DNA from 3 places in the Ochrobactrum vermis genome. Region 1 is predicted to be linked to each of the others. Evidence: predicted binding sites of a transcription regulator. Region 1 holds the regulator's gene; each other region holds the start of a gene.
What was found. The regulator PhoB, encoded in region 1, activates phosphate uptake and scavenging genes when phosphate is short. The targets are predictions, from matches to a motif close to TGTCATNNANCTGTCAT.
Positions count from the first base shown of each region.

Region 1 (5,864 bases):
TTAAAAACTGGTGATTACAATGTAAACACCTTCAAATATACATAGAAGTGCATTTTTCTTTGGAGTGATTATGAACACCAGAATATTTCTTATTTTATTTTATTTTCCTTTTCTGCAATTACCGGATGCTCGACTCAGACCGTCGCGCAACTTCGCACTATGGATCAGAATTTCTGCCATACTGCGGGATATAAACCGAAGACGACAGCTTTCAAAAAATGCCTCGGACAGCGGGATCTCCAACGCGATATCGACAAGCGTCTCTGGCAGAATGACCGAGATGTCGAGGAAGGTCTGCCTCTTCCCTATCCATGGTTTTGACAAAGCGGGAAGATTCGATTCCACGTGATTAGATTACCGAAATCGCTGACGTTGCTCTAGCGCCTAGAGCATTTCCTGTCTGGATTGAACCATTGGAAATGCTCGACCCATTTTTTTAGCGCTTTTTCCCGAAAGATGCTTCGCACTTATCGGGATACGCTCGTATAATTTCATCGCACCACGCACGATAACGATGCGGTGAGCGCCACGAGGAAAGTAACGGCGATGAACCGGAAAGTGCTTATCCTACTTTGCATAACCAGCCTACTTGCGGGCTGCGTTACCATGACGCCCGAGCAACGCCGCGCCGCCGACGAGCAGACCTGCCGCAGCTATGGCTTCAAGGCCAAGACCGACGCTTTCGCCAATTGTCTCATGCGATTGGACCTCGATCGCAGAGCCGACCGGCGCGCCTGGCAGAACCAGGTCGATTTCTACGACGCACCGATGGTGATCTACCGGCCCTGAAAGCTTCTCCGGAAAGGGACAGCGGTCACCCATGAAACCAAAACGCCGATCTGAATGAAATCAGACCGGCGTTTCAGTTTGTCCGATTATAAACACGCTTCTTAGAGCGGTGCTTCCGGGCGGTCCTGGGACAGAAGGAGCGCGCCGATGGCGTCAACCTGCTTCTGGCTTGCAGGCGCATAGCCGAGCGATGCCGCCTGCGGGGCAGTCGTATCGAATTGCGACTGGTAGGAGGCCATCTGCACAGGCTGTTCCTGTTGAGGCGCTGCAACACCGCGATGACGCGCCAGACGGTCGCCGCGAGCCTGCGGGCCAGCACCGACATTCTGTTCCACGCTTTGAGCCTTTACAGCTTCCGCAAGCGCCACCTGAACGGTTGGTTCCGTTCCCGGAACCGGTCCTGTCTGCGGCAAGGTCACGTCATAGGATGCATCTTGCGGAACAGAAGGTGATTGCGGTGAATAGGCCAGAGCGAGATTGTATGGATCCTGCGGAACCGGGCTTTGCAGCGAACCGTCGCGATTGCGCTTCTCGTAGAAGGAATTGCCACCCGCGACGAGCACATAATGCATGTTGTTATAGGGAAATTTCAGGCCAGCCGTGTGGAAGAACATGGCATTCTTCAACTTTGGATGCCGTTCCCCTTTGAGGACTGCGGCTGCGGCGGCCTGGACGTCCGGCAGCGCTTTGGAATTCATCTGGCGTGAAAGAACACCAGGTGCAAACTGGTTCTTCTGACCGACCACACCACAAATCGTATCCGGATAACGGCCCGATGCGAGACGATTCATGACGACCGTGCCGACAGCCAGAAGGCCATCGGAGCTCGAACGGTTGGATTCGAAGAACATCGCACGCTCAAGACAATTCTTGTCCCGTGCGGTGTAGGTATAGGTCTTCACGCCATTGACGGTCTTGACGTGGCTTGCCGCCGTCTTTTCCGAATTGGCTTTTCCCGAGGTTCCAGTCGTCGTGCAACCGGTCACCACGAAAGGCGCAACCACTAGCCCGATAAGAACGGGCAATTTCCACTTCGCGGCGCGCGTCAATGGCTCAGTCTCATGTTAGGACCCTTAACTGATCCAGTCATCCATTCGGGCAAACACATCTGGAACGATGCGCTCGAACGTCTGACTGCGGTGCAAGTCAAAGAGGACGAAGATCAAAATCACACGCCCTACTGTCGCTCAATCGAATTCAAGGTTTTGGAATTTTTAGGCCAAAAAAAGGCGAAGGGTCAAATCCCAACAATGCTGAGGACGGCTGAAACGTCCGAAAACAATTCCGAATCGAGAGTGCGAATATGCCTACAAGCCCTTTAAATATATTAACAATTTCTTAACAGTATCTATCAATTCAGATAAGATATTGATTTAATGAGATTCAAAGTCTCGCAATACACGCCATATCGCTGCCTTAATTCGCTTTTGCTTGCGCATTTTTTGCAAGCACATTCATGGTGCTTCAAATGATCTGCGGAATTTCTGTTTTGAGAGAGGTTCCGCTGCACCATGTCAACTTTGGAAACAGGCTTGTAACATCGCGTGAGACCGGGCTTTCAACGCCTGTTTCGACCGTCCCGATGCGAATCGGATGACACCGACCTGCGCTTCACAAAGCTCCGCCGCAAGCAAAAACGGCCCACCACGAGAGCCGTGGCGGACCGGATAAGTTCAATTCCTGAAATCGTAGACGACTGCGTCGATCAGCCGAAAGAATAACCGGCGCCGCGGACGGTGCGGATCAGATCAAGCGCGCGACCGACATTGATCGCCTTGCGCAACCGTCCGACATGGACGTCCACCGTGCGATCATCCACATAGATATCCGGTCCCCAGACCCCATCGAGAAGCTGGCTTCGCGAGAAAACACGACCGGGCGACATCATGAAATATTCGAGCAGGCGGAATTCCGTCGGTCCAAGGCGAACTTCCTTTTCCTTGCGATAGACACGATGCTGCTGGCGGTCGAGAACGAGATCACCCACTTTCAGCACGTGAGAAAGAATGCTTGGATTGGACCGGCGCAGCATGGCCTTGACGCGCGCCAGAAGTTCCGGCGTCGAAAATGGCTTCACGACATAATCGTCTGCGCCGACGCTCAAGCCGCGAACGCGTTCGCTTTCCTCGCCACGCGCCGTCAGCATGATAATCGGCAGGCGCTCCGTTTCAGGCCATTGACGCAGACGGCGGCAAAGCTCGATGCCTGACACGCCTGGCAGCATCCAGTCCAGAATGAGCAGATCCGGCACGTTCTCGCGCAAGGCGATTTCGGCCTCGTCGCCGCGCAGCATCGTATCGACCTGATAGCCCTCTGCTTCGAGATTGTAGCGAAGCAGGACGCTCAGCGCCTCTTCGTCTTCCACCACAGCGATTTTGGGTGCCTGTGACATCCAGTATTTCCCTATCCAATTTCGGCGGGCGCTAGATACAATCCCCCAATCGACCGCGTGCCGCCGCGCTATTCACTCATTCTCAACCGCCGGACCGAAGTTCGGTCGGCTGTAGTTCAGGGTTTACGCGCCTCATCCACGACAATGCCGTGGCTCAGGTCTTCCTTGGGTCGTTCGGCCGGCATTTGCAGGCCGGTCACGATGTAATAGACAGTCTCCGCGATATTGGTCGCGTGATCGCCGATGCGCTCGATATTCTTCGCGCAGAACAGAAGATGCGTGCAGGCGGAGATATTGCGCGGATCTTCCATCATATAAGTCAGCAGTTCGCGGAACAGCGACGTGTACATGGCGTCGATCTCGTCATCGCGATCGCGAACGACATTGATCTGCTGCACCGAGCGCGACGCATAGGCGTCGAGCACATCCTTGAGCTGGGTCAGCGCCAGTTCGGCCAGGGTTTCAAGGCCGCGATATAGCTTTACCGGCTGACGCGATTCCGAAACGGCGGCAACGCGCTTGGCAATGTTCTTGCCCAGATCGCCGACACGCTCCAGATCGGCAGAGATGCGGATCGAGCCGATGATTTCACGCAAGTCCACAGCCATGGGCTGGCGCTTGGCAATGATCATCACAGCCTTGTCGTCGATCTCGCGCTCACTGGCATCGAGGATCAGATCGTCGGAGATAACGCGTTGTGCGAGCGCATTGTCCGCATTGACGATAGCGGCGACCGACTGCTCGACCATACGTTCCGCATGTCCGCCCATTTCGGCGATCTTATGGGTGAGAAACTTCAATTCCTCATCGTAGGAGCGAACGGTATGCTGAGACGGCATAGTAGACCTCGTAATATAAATTGCGGGGAAGCCGCACTGTCTATCTGTTTGAGCGCAGTTCCGGATTAGCCGAAGCGTCCGGTGATGTAGTCCTGCGTGCGCTTTTCGGTCGGCGCGGTGAACATGGTTTCCGTGTCGCCCACTTCGACCAGATTGCCAAGATGGAACATGGCGGTGCGCTGCGAAACGCGGGCAGCCTGCTGCATGGAGTGGGTGACGATCACGATCGTATAGTTCTGGCGCAGCTCGTCGATCAGCTCCTCCACCTTGGCGGTAGCAATCGGATCGAGCGCCGAGCACGGTTCATCCATCAAAATGACTTCCGGGCTCACCGCAATCGCGCGCGCAATGCAGAGGCGCTGCTGCTGGCCACCGGAAAGGCCGGTGCCAGCATCGTGCAGACGGTCCTTCACTTCCTCGAACAAGCTCGCCTTCTGCAGGCTCGTCACGACGATTTCCTCCAGATCGGCCTTGGTACGGGCGAGACCATGAATGCGCGGGCCGTAAGCGACATTTTCATAAATCGACTTCGGAAACGGATTCGGCTTCTGGAACACCATGCCAACGCGGGCGCGCAGCTCGACGACATCGATCTTCGGATCGTAGATGTCCTCATTGTCGAGCGTGATCTTGCCGCCGACCTTGCAGCCTTCGATCGTATCGTTCATGCGATTGAGCGAACGCAGGAAGGTGGACTTGCCGCAGCCCGAAGGGCCGATCAGCGCCGTGACCATCTTTTCCTGGATTTCCAGATCGACGTCGAACAGCGCCTGCTTCTCACCATAAAATACGCAGACCTTGTCGCCGCGCATCTTTATGGAATTGGCGTTGGCGTTCATTTTTTCTCCTACGGCTTTCTCGAGAGATCGTTCGGTCATCAGATTCATAGCTTTCGACTCCCGTTTACCAGCGGCGCTCGAAGCGGCGGCGCAGAATGATTGCTGCAATGTTCATCACGGCAAGGAACAGAAGCAGGACGATGATAGCGCCTGACGTGCGTTCCACAAAGGCTCGTTCTGCTTCGTTCGCCCACATATAGATCTGCACCGGCAAAGCGGTCGACGGGTCCATCGGTGTCGACGGCACGTCGGCGACGAACGCCACCATGCCGATCAGCAGAAGCGGCGCGGTTTCACCGAGCGCATGGGCAAGACCAATAATGGTACCGGTCAGGATGCCGGGTGCGGCAAGCGGCAGGACGTGGTGGAACACCATCTGCGTTTTCGAAGCGCCCAGGCCAAGAGCTGCGGCGCGGATCGACGGTGGCACTGCGCGAAGGGCAGCACGGGTCGCAATGATGATGGTGGGAAGTGTCATCAGCGTCAGCACCAGCCCACCAACCAGCGACGCGGAACGCGGCAGGCCGAAAAAGTTGATGAAGACCGCAAGCCCAAGCAGACCGAACACGATGGACGGTACGGCCGCCAGATTGTTGATGTTCACCTCGATCATGTCGGTGAACCGGTTCTTCTTGGCGAACTCTTCCAGATAAATCGAAGCGGCGACGCCGATAGGCAGCGACAGGCCGAGAACGATCAGCATCATGTAGAACGAACCGACCAGCGCAACACCAAGACCGGACGTTTCCGGACGGCTGGAAGCGCCGAAGGTGAAGAGACCGGTATTGAAGGCCTCCTTCATGACGCCTTCTTCCGAAAGCGTCTTCATCCAGCCCACCTGACGGTCCGAAACCTTGCGGCTCGTCTCTGGCACGGAAAGGTCGATCTGCCCTTTGAAGGCGGAATCGATGTCGGCGCCCGCCAGAACCGGAACGGTCTGGGTCGTGCCGATGAGCGACGGATTATCCATCACCATCTTGCGCAACTGAATGCGTACGCCGTCGG
Region 1 is NZ_PCOC01000001.1:2,775,890-2,781,753, reverse strand. It holds gene CQZ93_RS13870 (hypothetical protein) at 547-789, shown strand; gene CQZ93_RS13865 (cell wall hydrolase) at 891-1,838, opposite strand; gene phoB (phosphate regulon transcriptional regulator PhoB) at 2,495-3,181, opposite strand; gene phoU (phosphate signaling complex protein PhoU) at 3,298-4,020, opposite strand; gene pstB (phosphate ABC transporter ATP-binding protein PstB) at 4,086-4,859, opposite strand; gene pstA (phosphate ABC transporter permease PstA) at 4,924-5,864, opposite strand, start outside.

Region 2 (5,864 bases), on a different contig from region 1:
TTGCCCACCACGATATGCGTGTCGTCGACACGATCCACATTCTCGATGGTCAGGAAAGGCATGTCGTAAATGCCTTCACGCCCGCCCTGGCGGCGCTTGTTTTCCGGGTCGGCAATGGCAAGCAGGTCGATATAGCCGATCTTGCGCACTTCCTTGCCAACATTGCTGTCGTCGAAAGCAATCTTGTAGATACGCTTGACCTTTGACGGCACATCGAAGCAATCGGCCTGCGGCTTCTTCGGATCGGCGCAGGCCTTGTCCGCCGTGCCGACGCCGTTGTCGCGCTCGATGACCAGCGCCGTGGTTTCATCCAGCATGTTGAAATCGCCGATGGCTTCGCCACCCTCCGCCAGCGGGTAGAGCCAGGAGCGACCCGTCCACTTCTTGTCGGCAACGCTAAATTCGATGACGCGCAAGCCAGTCTTGCCGCTTTCGGTCTTTTCCGGCGCAGCATCGACGAAAAGCGGACCTTCCAGAAGACCGTAGAGCTTCGAGCCGTCCTTGGACATGGCAAGCCCCTCGAAGCCGCCCGAACGCTTCAGATTGTAAGACGGCAGCTTGAGGCTCGGATTGGCTGGCAAAGCAAGCTTCGGATTGTCCGGCGACACCACTTCCGTCTCGCCGACGAAAGTCGGGATGACGTCGGTCAACTTGCCGTCCGTGTCGAATTTCAGCAGAAACGGACCGAATTCCTCACCAACCCAGAAACCGTCCGCCGCCGGCTGGATGGATTCCACGTCAAAATCGGCTCCGGTCAGATAACGCTTTTCAGCCCCTTCCATGACAATGGGAAACGGAGCTTTCCTGTCCGGATCGCTGAGGAACACAGTCTTTACGCGCTCGACCGTTCCCTTTTTCCAGTCGAACTTGACATTGTGCAGCATCAGCATGGCATCCGGCGAATTGAGCTTTGAACCGAAGCCATTGTCGGACAGCGACCAGAAGCTGCCGTCTTCCATGGTCTTGATGCCGGAAAAGCCCTGCACCGGCTGACCATCGAACGGCACCGAAAGGCCGGTCTTGCGCACGCCGTCCTTGCCTTCAACAGTGCCCGTGCCTTCCGCGCGCTTGCGGTCGGCGGTGGTGAACTTGCCTGACGTCTTCAGATGATCGGCCGCATCTTCCGGCGCGGCGATGATGGTGTTTGCAGGCAGAATAGCATGGGCCTTGAGCGTGGCTGGAAAGGCCTGTTCTTCAGCGGAGGCCGGAAACGCCAATGCGACGGCACCGGCAAGCATGGTCGAGGCGACGAGACGCGATATCATGATAAGTCCCCGTTGGAATTGACATACAGGGACGCAATTAGGCTGGCTTTGTATCGCTGGCTTGACGCTTCCGTGAAGCTTTGACGAAGGCCCCCAGCTTTCGCTGGAGGCCGCACCCAATCCAATTGTCAGACAGCGATCTTGCCGCCGCCCTGTTTGGTGATCGCCACCACGGCAGGCCGCACCGGCATATCGTCCTTGAAGTCCGGCCAGCGGGTGGACAGATCCTCGTAATAGGACGGACGGCCATGACCATCCCAATCCTCGCCGCCATCGCCCGGATGCTGCACGGCAACGAACGCCGTCTCATCATCGGGCGCAAACAGCGGGCCGCACATTTCCGCACCCACCGGCACGCGGTAGAACAGTTTCGAGGTAGCGCGCGCATCGCCTTCCGTATCAACCGCCCAAAGCCCGTCCGTGCGGCCGGTATCCTTGTTGCTGTTGCCATCGGTTGCGACCCACAGCCGACCGGCGCTATCGACGGCGGCATTGTCCGGCATACCGAACCAGCCATTGCGCGTCGTATCGGTGGAGAAGCTGGCACCAATTTCAGCCACGGTTGGATCGCCGCATTTCAGCAGCACTTCCCACTTGCCGGTTGTTGCGGCAAAATCCTGGCCATCTTCCTCAATCTCGATGATATGGCCAAAGGCGTTCTTGGCGCGCGGATTGGCGGCATCCACCTGATCATCCTTGCGCTTGGTGTTGTTGGTGAGCATGACGTAAACGCGGCCATTGACCGGGTTCGGTTGCACGTCTTCGGGGCGGTCCATCTTGGTGGCGCCGAGAAGGTCGCCTGCGCGCCGCGCTTCGATCAGCACATCAGCCTGACTTTTGAAGCCGTTCTGTTCGGTCAGCGGGCCCTGGCCGAAAACCAGTGGCATCCATTCGACCTTGCCATCCTCGTGGAATTTGGCCACGTGAAGCGTGCCTTCATCCAGCAGATCCATATTGGCGGCGCGATCATCCGGGTTGAACTTGCCCGCCGTCACGAACTTGTAGACATAATCGAATCGTTCGTCGTCTCCCAGATAGAAGACCACGCGTCCATCCTTGTTGACGATGGATTCGGCCCCCTCATGCTTGAAACGGCCGAGCGCGGTCCGCTTTTTCGGTGCCGAGTTCGGATCGGACACATCGACCTCGACAATCCAGCCGAAGCGGTTCGGTTCGTTCGGCTCCTTGGAAACATCGAAACGGTCGTAGAAACGTCCCCATTCATACGAGCCTTCGGGAATACCCATGCGCTTGTAATTGGCGGTTTCCGCATGACCTTCCGGCAGCTCGCCGATGAAATAGCCATGGATGTTTTCCTCGGCCATGATGTAGGTGCCCCACGGCGTGACGCCGCCTGCGCAATTGTTGACGGTGCCGAAAACCTTGGTGCCCGAAGGGTCGGCATTGGTCTTGACGCGATCATGACCGGCCACGGGACCGCTCAGCGCCATCTCGGTATTGGAGGTGATACGGCGGTTGTTTGCACCGTCGAGCACCGGTTGCCATTTGCCGTCCTGCTTGCGGATTTCGACAATTGTGCCGCCATGGGCAGCCATTTCGATATCCACCTGCTCTCTGGAGAGCGGGGCCTGCTCGACCTTGCCATCGACGATCTTCACAAGGCCGGGGAACATCAGATGCGGGTTGGTATATTCGTGATTGACCACGAGAAAGCCGTGTTCCGGCGATCCCTCGATAGCAATATAGCCGACATAATCATTGTTGTAGCCGAACTGGCGTGCCTGCGCTTCGGCAGACTGTTTCGCCGGATCGAAGTCCGGCGCATCGGCGAAGAGCTTGTCGCCCCAGCGCAAAAGCACATCGGCATCATAGCCTTCGGCGACATGGTGATGCGCATCGACACCGGCTTCGACCTCCTTGAAGGAAAAGGCCGAACCGGAGGCGGCGCGCGCTTCACCGGCGCTCATCAGTGCGAGCGGGCTGACGGTTGCCGCAATGGCCGAGACAGCGAGCGATCCACGCAGAAAACCGCGGCGGGAAAAGCGCCGGCTAATGATTTCACCCATGGTGGGATTGTCGGACGGATTGCGCGGATCGGCATCTGCTTCTTCCAACTGGCTGGTCTTGAACAGACTTGGCTGGGAAAGATTCTCTGACATTGCTGGCTCCCTATCGAACAGTGGAGTTGCAAATTAGAAGTACTCGATGACAGCCGGACGACATCGGGGCTGCCGCTGCGGAATTCTGCCCAGAAAATTTCTACCCTAGCGATAGAATAATTTTGCTGGCAAATGCGCTTTCCGATAAAACCATCCCGGTTTATCGATTGAGGGGTTGGTGATGACCGACATGACGACCGCACGGCGCAATATTGTTGTCCTGACGATGGCACAGGCACTTGGTGCTTCCAGCCCGCCTATCGTAATTTCGCTTGGCGGTCTGGTGGGCCAGAAACTGTCTTCCGATCCGGCGCTCGTCACGCTTCCCGTCAGCCTGTTCAATCTCGGCCTCGCACTCGGCACGCTGCCCGCAGCCTTCTTCATGCGCCAGTTCGGGCGCCGTAATGCCTATATGCTGGGCGCACTTGTCGGCGCTTCGGCGGGCGTGATCGCAGCGGCAGGTATTTTTGCAGCCTCCTTCCTTATCTTTTGTCTGGGCACGCTGACCGCCGGTTTCTACGCCGCCTATGTCCAGAGTTATCGCTTTGCAGCCACCGACGCGGCGGCGGACAATATGAAGGCACGCGCCATCTCATGGGTCATGGTAGGAGGGCTCGTCGCGGCAATCGTCGGGCCACAGCTCGTCATCTGGACGCGCGATACCATTCCGGATGCGATGTTTGCGGGCAGCTTCCTCAGCCAGGCGATGCTGGGCCTTCTGGCCCTTCCCGTCCTTTTCATGCTGCGTGCGCCGAAGATCCGCAAAGACCCCGGCGCTGTCCATGACACGGGCCGTCCTCTTGGCGAAATTCTCCGTTCGCCACGCTTCATCCTTTCCGTCGCTGCTGGCGTTTGTTCCTATGCGCTCATGACATTTGTGATGACGGCAGCGCCTATCGCCATGGTCGGCCATGGCCATTCCGTCGACCATGCAGCACTTGGCATCCAGTGGCATGTGCTGGCCATGTTCGCGCCGAGCTTCTTCACCGGAAAGCTCATCACCCGTTTCGGCAAGGAAAAGATAACCGCGCTCGGGCTGGTATTGATCGCCTTCTCCGCCATCATTGCGCTGGGCGGTTTCGATGTCGGTCATTTCTGGGGCGCGCTGATCTTCCTCGGCATCGGCTGGAATTTCGGCTTTATCGGCGCAACCGCCATGATAACGGACTGCCACACGCCAGCAGAACGCGGCAAGGCACAGGGCGCCAATGATTTCATCATGTTCGGCACCGTAGCCTGCGCTTCGTTCTTTGCAGGTTCGCTGCTGCATTCTTCAGGCTGGGAAACCATCAACTGGCTCGTCTTCCCGATAGTCGCCCTTGTTCTGGTGCCGCTTATCCTGCGTCTGAAGCCGAAAAGGGCTGCAGCCGAAGCCTAGAGCGGTTCCTATTTCAACAGAATCGCCGGAACCGCTCTAACTATTTGTTTCATCGCATTATCCTACGCAAAACCGTTTCACACTTTTGCTGGAAATGCTCCGATCATTCAAAACCCTGCTCTTTCATCCAGAGCCTGCCGCCTTCGGACACCGCGTCGTAAACGGCGCCACCGAGGGCGGCACCGATATCCGTATGCAAACCTGCATATGATGCTACCTCTCCTGTCTGCCCGTGGGGAGCTGAGACGGCGATGCAATCCGTTCCGGTCCCGGTTGCGGCTCTGCCGCCAATTGTGAGGCCAAGTTCGATAATGGCAGCGGTGCGAGCCTCGGCAGCAATCGACATTGCCTCTATATGGGCTGCAACCGACAAGGGCCTATCGATGTGAGCCAGAAGATTGATGGTCCCGGCTGGCATCTTCATCTGCGAGAGCTCACCCACCCTCCCCGCATTCGACAGGCCGACGGTAGCAAGACAGGCAGCATGTGCTTCGCCGGAGCGCCGCGTTGCGACATGGTGCTTTTGTACGCTGCGCGATGTCATCATCTGCACCGCTTCGCTATAACCGGCTTCCGTCAGTCTTTCCTGCAACAAAACTGCCGGATCAACGTCAAGCGTCAGATCATCATTGCGCACTTCCAGCCAGGCGACGGAACGCGCCGAGACGAAACCCGGACGCGTCAGTGACCAGCTCAGAATATTATGCTGGTGCGGAAATTCAGCCGCAAGCACCCGGCCGGAACAATGGATCGTGAAAGGCAGCATCAGCGATCTATCGCAGATCGGCGCAGAAATCGCGACCAGCGCCTTCAAGCCATCCACAGAACTGCCGGTTGACGCGGCAATAAAGCACGGCTTCGTGACTTGGCCACAGTTTCACAAGAAGATATTCATCTCGGAACATTGTTTCGCGTGTCACGGAAACTGACAAGCGGTTTTACTCTGGATTGCGCCATGATCAACGATCTCACCGATGAGATATTCTGGATATTCACCATCGGGTGCTGCATTCTCTTCATCATGCGCCTTCTTTCGCCACCCCCGCGCCATAAGGCCGATCAGGCGCAAGACATCAATACACTGCGTCCTCGCCGCCGTTC
Region 2 is NZ_PCOC01000002.1:2,123,599-2,129,462, forward strand. It holds gene CQZ93_RS24070 (esterase-like activity of phytase family protein) at 1-1,265, opposite strand, end outside; gene CQZ93_RS24075 (PhoX family protein) at 1,394-3,385, opposite strand; gene CQZ93_RS24080 (MFS transporter) at 3,567-4,763, shown strand; gene CQZ93_RS24085 (adenosylcobinamide amidohydrolase) at 4,867-5,586, opposite strand; gene CQZ93_RS26740 (hypothetical protein) at 5,719-5,864, shown strand, end outside.
Region 2: the regulator PhoB is predicted to act here: its motif matches at 3,432-3,448, upstream of CQZ93_RS24075 (PhoX family protein).

Region 3 (5,864 bases), 440 kb from region 1:
CTTGAAGTCAACTGGCCGCGGGCGCAGCGTGGAGCCAGTATGGGTCAGGCGCTTGGTCATTAAGATAGCGAAATTGGCCGTGGCCTTCGCACCATTGAGAAAAGCGATTTGTACGATGCGACCATCCTCGGCAGCGGCCTTGTAATTGCGGTCGACATAATCGCCACCGACCATATCGAGAATCACATTGGCGCCTTTGCCCTTGGTCACTTCCTTTACGACCTCGACAAAATCCTCGTCCCGATAGTTGATCGCGCGGTCAGCCCCGAGTTTCACACAGGCTTCGCACTTTTCCTTCGAACCCGCAGTTGCAATGACCGTCGCGCCGAACGCCTTGGCCAGTTGGATAGCCGTCGTGCCGATACCGGACGAGCCGCCGTGAACCAGAAAAATCTCGCCCTTTTTCAGCCCGCCGCGCTCGAACACATTGTGCCAGACGGTGAAGAACGTTTCCGGGATCGCTGCCGCTTCGATATATCCATAGCCGGAAGGTAACGGCAGCGCGTTGGTTTCATGCACGACCGCATATTCGGCATAGCCGCCGCCAGCCAGCAGCGCGACGACCTGGTCACCGGTCTTGAAACGCTTCACGCCACTGCCGACGGCAACGATATCACCGGCAATTTCCAGCCCCGGAATATCCGACGCACCGGGTGGCGGCGCATATTGGCCCTGTCGCTGCAAAACATCCGGTCGGTTGACCCCGGCAGCACGCACCCGCACCAGAATTTCACCTTCCTTCGGGTCCGGCACCGATCGCTGAACGGGGCGAAGCATATGGGCTCCACCTGGCTCGGAGATTTCAATAGCGGTCATCTGGGAAGGCAAGTCGGCCATCATATTCAAAACTCCATTCAGATTTCTTGCCCTACGCATCGTCGCAGAAATGCCTCAAGACGGATGCAAGACGTCACGTTAGGGAAATCGTCATCGATTTCCCCAAATATATATGCGAAGATTCAAGGTGTTAAATCTTTTCTGAGCCATCATTGACCACGGAGGACGGCTATGAGCGGTTTTGATGAGGATGTGGTGAAGCCCCGCAACAGCGTGGCACTAAGCGAAGAAGAACTGTCGCTGCTTTCGGTCACCGAGATCGACCAGCGCATTGCCTTCCTGCAATCCGAGATAGAGCGGCTGAAAGCCGAACGCCTCAAAAAAGGCGACAGCCGCGCTGCGGCGGAAGCATTGTTTCGATAGGGATGGAGGCGCCCGCGAAGATGGATACCAGAGCAAAAGAGCTGGAACCATTTGCGGACGAAACGTTTAGGAACAATAGTCATTGATCGCAACGACCACTCATAAGCCTGCGTACTGACGGTCCAGTTTCAGATTTCGGGAATAGAATTTTGCGCATTTACATTCAGGTTCTGGCCCTTCTCTGCGGCACAGCCTTTCTCCTCATCGCTTCGGGCCTTCATGGTCTTCTGTTGCCATTGCGCGGTGGTGCGGAAGGCTTTTCGGTCGCATCGCTCGGCATGCTCGGCACGACATGGGCAGGCGGCTTCGTTGCGGGCTGTCTGTTTGCGCCGCGCCTTGTGCGTCGCGTTGGACATGTGAGAGCGTTCGGCTGCTTTGCCGCATCGGCTGCGATCATCGCCCTGCTTTCCGGCATCTACGTGGACGCAACGATCTGGGTGATCCTGCGCGCCTTTACCGGTTTTTCCATGGCCGGCGCTTTCATGGTTATCGAAAGCTGGCTGAATGAACGTGCGACCAACGAATCGCGCGGCAAGATTTTCGGCATGTACATGATGGTCAATTATGGGGCGACCATGTCCGGCCAGATGCTGGTCGCAGCCGGAGACGTGCACTCCGATCATCTGTTCATGATCAGCGGTATCTTCTTCTGCCTGGCTCTCATTCCGACCGCAATCTCTACGGCTGTCAGCCCCAAGCCGCTGACCGAAGTGCAGCTCGATCTCAAGGCGCTCTATAATAACTCACCAGCCGCCTTTGTGGGCTGTATCCTGATCGGTATCGCCAACGGCGCCTGGGGTACGCTCGGAGCCGTCTTCGGCGCGAAATCCGGTATTTCAACCACTGAGATCGCGTTGATGGTCAGTGTCACCATCGCAGCGGGTGCCTTGATGCAGATTCCGATCGGGCGCATTTCCGATCTGGTCGACCGGCGTTTCGTACTGGCAAGCGTAGCGGCGCTGGCGGCACTGGTCGGCCTTATCGCCTTTCTCATCGCTCCGTCCAGCGGGCCTGTCATCATTACAATGACCGGTTGCTATGGCGCGCTTGCCTATGCGCTCTATCCCGTTGCCGTCGCTCACGCAAACGATCATGCGACGTCGGAAAGCTTTGTGAAAGTATCGAGCGGACTTCTGCTGCTTTACGGCTTTGGCACGATGCTTGGACCATTGCTGGCGGCTGCGGCCATGGATATTTTCTGGCCGTCCGGTCTCTTCGCCATCACCATGCTCGCGCATATTTCCATCACCGGCTATGCACTCTTCCGTTCCCGCAAGCGCGCTTCCGTTCCGAAAGAAGAGAAAGACCAGTTCAAGAGCATGCCTTCTGAACGCGGTGCGACACCGGAAGCGCTAAACCTTGATCCAAGAGCTGAAACGGAAAACTGAGCTGCACAGAAAACAGCAGCGCGATGAAATTTAAAAAATTAAATCAATATGTTCGGCGGCTGTTGCACAGCCGCCAATACTGCATTTTGGCGTCTTCACCATGACCGGAAGAGCCATGCCTCTGGCACAACAGCCTATCCACGACAAAGCACCGGGTTCAAGAGAACCTTCAATGGCCGATGTCGATGGCTTGAGATGCCTCGTCGAACCGCGATGCATAGATTCAAGAGGTTAGAGCGTCCTTTGTGCGTCCATAAGGACGCACGGCGCTCTAAGCGCGGCTTCCCTGTTAGTGACGTGTTACCTGGGATCTCAGTTTTTCAATCTGGTCCTTGAGCATAAGCTTCTTGCGCTTGAGAGATGCAACGTGCAGGTCGTCCATTGCCGGTGACGCTACGGCTTCAGAAATTTCCTGCTCCAGAGCGCCGTGCTTCTTTTCGAGCGTGGCAAGATGGGACTCGATAGCCATCATCAGATCTCCTTTGGTTGATTTCCCTGATTTACGGAACAGCGCGGACCTCGTTTGTCCGTTAGTCCGCTATCCCGCCATTCACCTGCATGAACGTCCGGCACATCTCCTGTATTCCGGGCCAAACACGCAGTCCCGGCTGCCAAGGGTGCGGTATTGTTTGTCGCCTTCGACAGCCGCCGTCCATGACAGAACCATGACAGTTTGGCATGAGTTTGGTGCAAAGTCGATTTTGTCGTGGTAGCATTTTCCTGATACGAAAAATGTGATAAGGGCTTCGCCAGAAACGGGCTGACGCCGCACCTTTTTATGGTTTGGCGCGGCCCGTAAAATTATTCAACAGAACGGGGCACCGCATGTCCGATCAGGAACAGGCCGAAATCAGATTGGCCGTCGCACGACTGAAACAGGAACACGCGGACTTCGATGCTGCCATCAACGCCATGATAGCAGTGGGCTGCGACCAATTGCGCGTCCAGCGCATGAAGAAGAAAAAACTCGCAATCAAGGACAAGCTACAGGAGATGGAAGATCAGGTAATCCCGGACATCATCGCCTGAACGTCCAGAATAATTCATGGCAGAGCCGGGGTTCGCCCGGCTTTATCATTTTAACATCACCCTTAAACGCATATGAAAGAAGCGGAGCAGGAAGACCAATGAGCGTTACTGCCGATGTCGCCATCATCATGGGAAGCCAGTCCGACTGGGAAACCATGCGCCATGCAGCAGACACACTGGAAGCACTCGGCATTTCCTTCGATGCCCGGATTGTTTCCGCGCATCGCACGCCTGATCGGCTCGTTGCCTTTGCCAAAGGCGCCAAGGCGGAAGGCTTCAAGGTTGTCATCGCCGGTGCTGGCGGTGCGGCCCATTTGCCGGGCATGGCCGCAGCCATGACGCCGCTGCCTGTCTTCGGCGTTCCGGTCCAGTCCAAGGCGCTTTCAGGCCAGGATTCGCTCCTCTCCATCGTGCAGATGCCAGCCGGCATTCCTGTCGGCACGCTGGCCATTGGCCGCGCTGGCGCGGTCAATGCCGCCCTTCTCGCCGCAGCCGTTCTGGCGCTTTACGATGAGGCGCTCGCTGGCCGCCTCGACGAGTGGCGCACCGCCCAGACGGAAAGCGTGGCCGAGCGCCCTTCGAAAGAGGCCTAATATGAAAAATTCTGTACTAAAGCCCGGCGAGACCATTGGCATTATCGGCGGCGGCCAGCTTGGCAGAATGCTTGCCATGGCCGCAGCACGTCTCGGCTTTGAAACCGTAATCCTGGAGCCGCAGGCCGATTGCCCGGCAGCACAGGTCGCCAATCGCCAGATCGTCGCTGCCTATGACGATCCCAAAGCGCTTGCAGAACTTGCAGCCGCTTCCGACGTCATTACCTACGAATTCGAGAACGTGCCGGTCAGCGCCGCCGACAGATTGGCCGAAAGCGCTCTGGTCCTGCCGCCACCGGCAGCACTCGAAGTCTCGCAGGATCGTTTTACGGAAAAGCAGTTCCTCAACTCCAGCGATATCGAGACAGCCCCCTGGCGTCTTGTGGACGATGAGGAGACCCTGATCGCGGCTCTGGGTGCGCTCGGCGAGCGCGGTATCCTCAAGACGCGGCGCTTTGGTTATGACGGCAAGGGACAGGTCCGGCTGACATCGCTCGACGAGACCGAAGCCCACAAGGCAATTCTGGCGATCAATCGCGCCCCTGCCATCCTCGAAGGCTTCGTCGATTTCGAGCGCGAAGTCTCGGTGATCGCAGCACGCGATCGTGCCGGCAATGTCGCGATTTTCGATATTGCCGAAAATGTGCACAAGGACGGCATCCTTGCAACCTCGACGGTACCGGCTGCCATTTCCGAGAACACGGCAGAAGCCGCCCGCAAGGCCGCTGCAAAGCTTTTGAATGCGCTTGACTATGTCGGCGTGCTCGGGCTTGAATTCTTCGTCCTGAAGGACGGCACGCTTCTGGCAAACGAGTTTGCCCCGCGCGTCCATAATTCGGGCCACTGGACGGAAGCGGCCTGCGCTGTTTCGCAGTTCGAACAGCACATCCGCGCCGTTGCCGGATTGCCTTTGGGCAACACTGACCGGCATTCGGATTGCGTGATGGAAAACCTGATCGGCGATGATGTCGACAAAGTACCGGCGATTCTCTCCGAAAAGGACGCGGTGCTGCATCTTTACGGTAAAAAGGAAGCACGTCCGGGCCGCAAGATGGGGCATGTGACGCGCATCCACCCTCGTGGGAAATAATGTTCATCGGGAATCCTCTCGATTCCCGATGAATCTTGTACTGCCTGCCAAGAATTTCAGCTCCGGCGCCCTGAATCTGCGGCTCAGGAGTTGACATTTGCCTGAAACCTTGTGTATTTCGGCCAACCCTTCGGGCATCTAACAGTGCCTGTAACCAATTGGCGCCTCGGGCGCCTGTTTTTATGAAGCCCCGCGGCATCTGCACGTCAACGGGCCAACAAGACCGGTGATTGACATGAAGATCAAGAACTCGCTTAAAGCGCTTAAGGCCCGTCATCGCGACTGCCAGCTGGTCCGCCGCAAGGGCCGCGTTTACATCATCAATAAGACTGCCCCGCGCTACAAGGCTCGTCAGGGCTAATCTTATTTCTGATTTTGCATTTGACGTTTCGCTGCGCATGGTAAAATCTATGTGCATGCGGAACGTTTTTGCATGTCTGGTTTCTTGTTCTTTGCTCGCGTCGCTCGGCATGATGATGCCGTCGGCTTATGCTGAAGTGACGCCCGGCAAGGTACCGCTTATTGCACCTCTGACGCCCGTTCAGACCGGCCCCGACAGCGAAC
Region 3 is NZ_PCOC01000001.1:2,335,382-2,341,245, forward strand. It holds gene CQZ93_RS11605 (NAD(P)H-quinone oxidoreductase) at 1-840, opposite strand, end outside; gene CQZ93_RS11610 (DUF1192 family protein) at 1,009-1,200, shown strand; gene CQZ93_RS11615 (MFS transporter) at 1,350-2,588, shown strand; gene CQZ93_RS11620 (YdcH family protein) at 2,878-3,060, opposite strand; gene CQZ93_RS11625 (YdcH family protein) at 3,414-3,617, shown strand; gene purE (5-(carboxyamino)imidazole ribonucleotide mutase) at 3,716-4,210, shown strand; gene CQZ93_RS11635 (5-(carboxyamino)imidazole ribonucleotide synthase) at 4,212-5,300, shown strand; gene ykgO (type B 50S ribosomal protein L36) at 5,536-5,661, shown strand; gene CQZ93_RS11645 (tetratricopeptide repeat protein) at 5,699-5,864, shown strand, end outside.
Region 3: the regulator PhoB is predicted to act here: its motif matches at 3,243-3,259, upstream of CQZ93_RS11625 (YdcH family protein).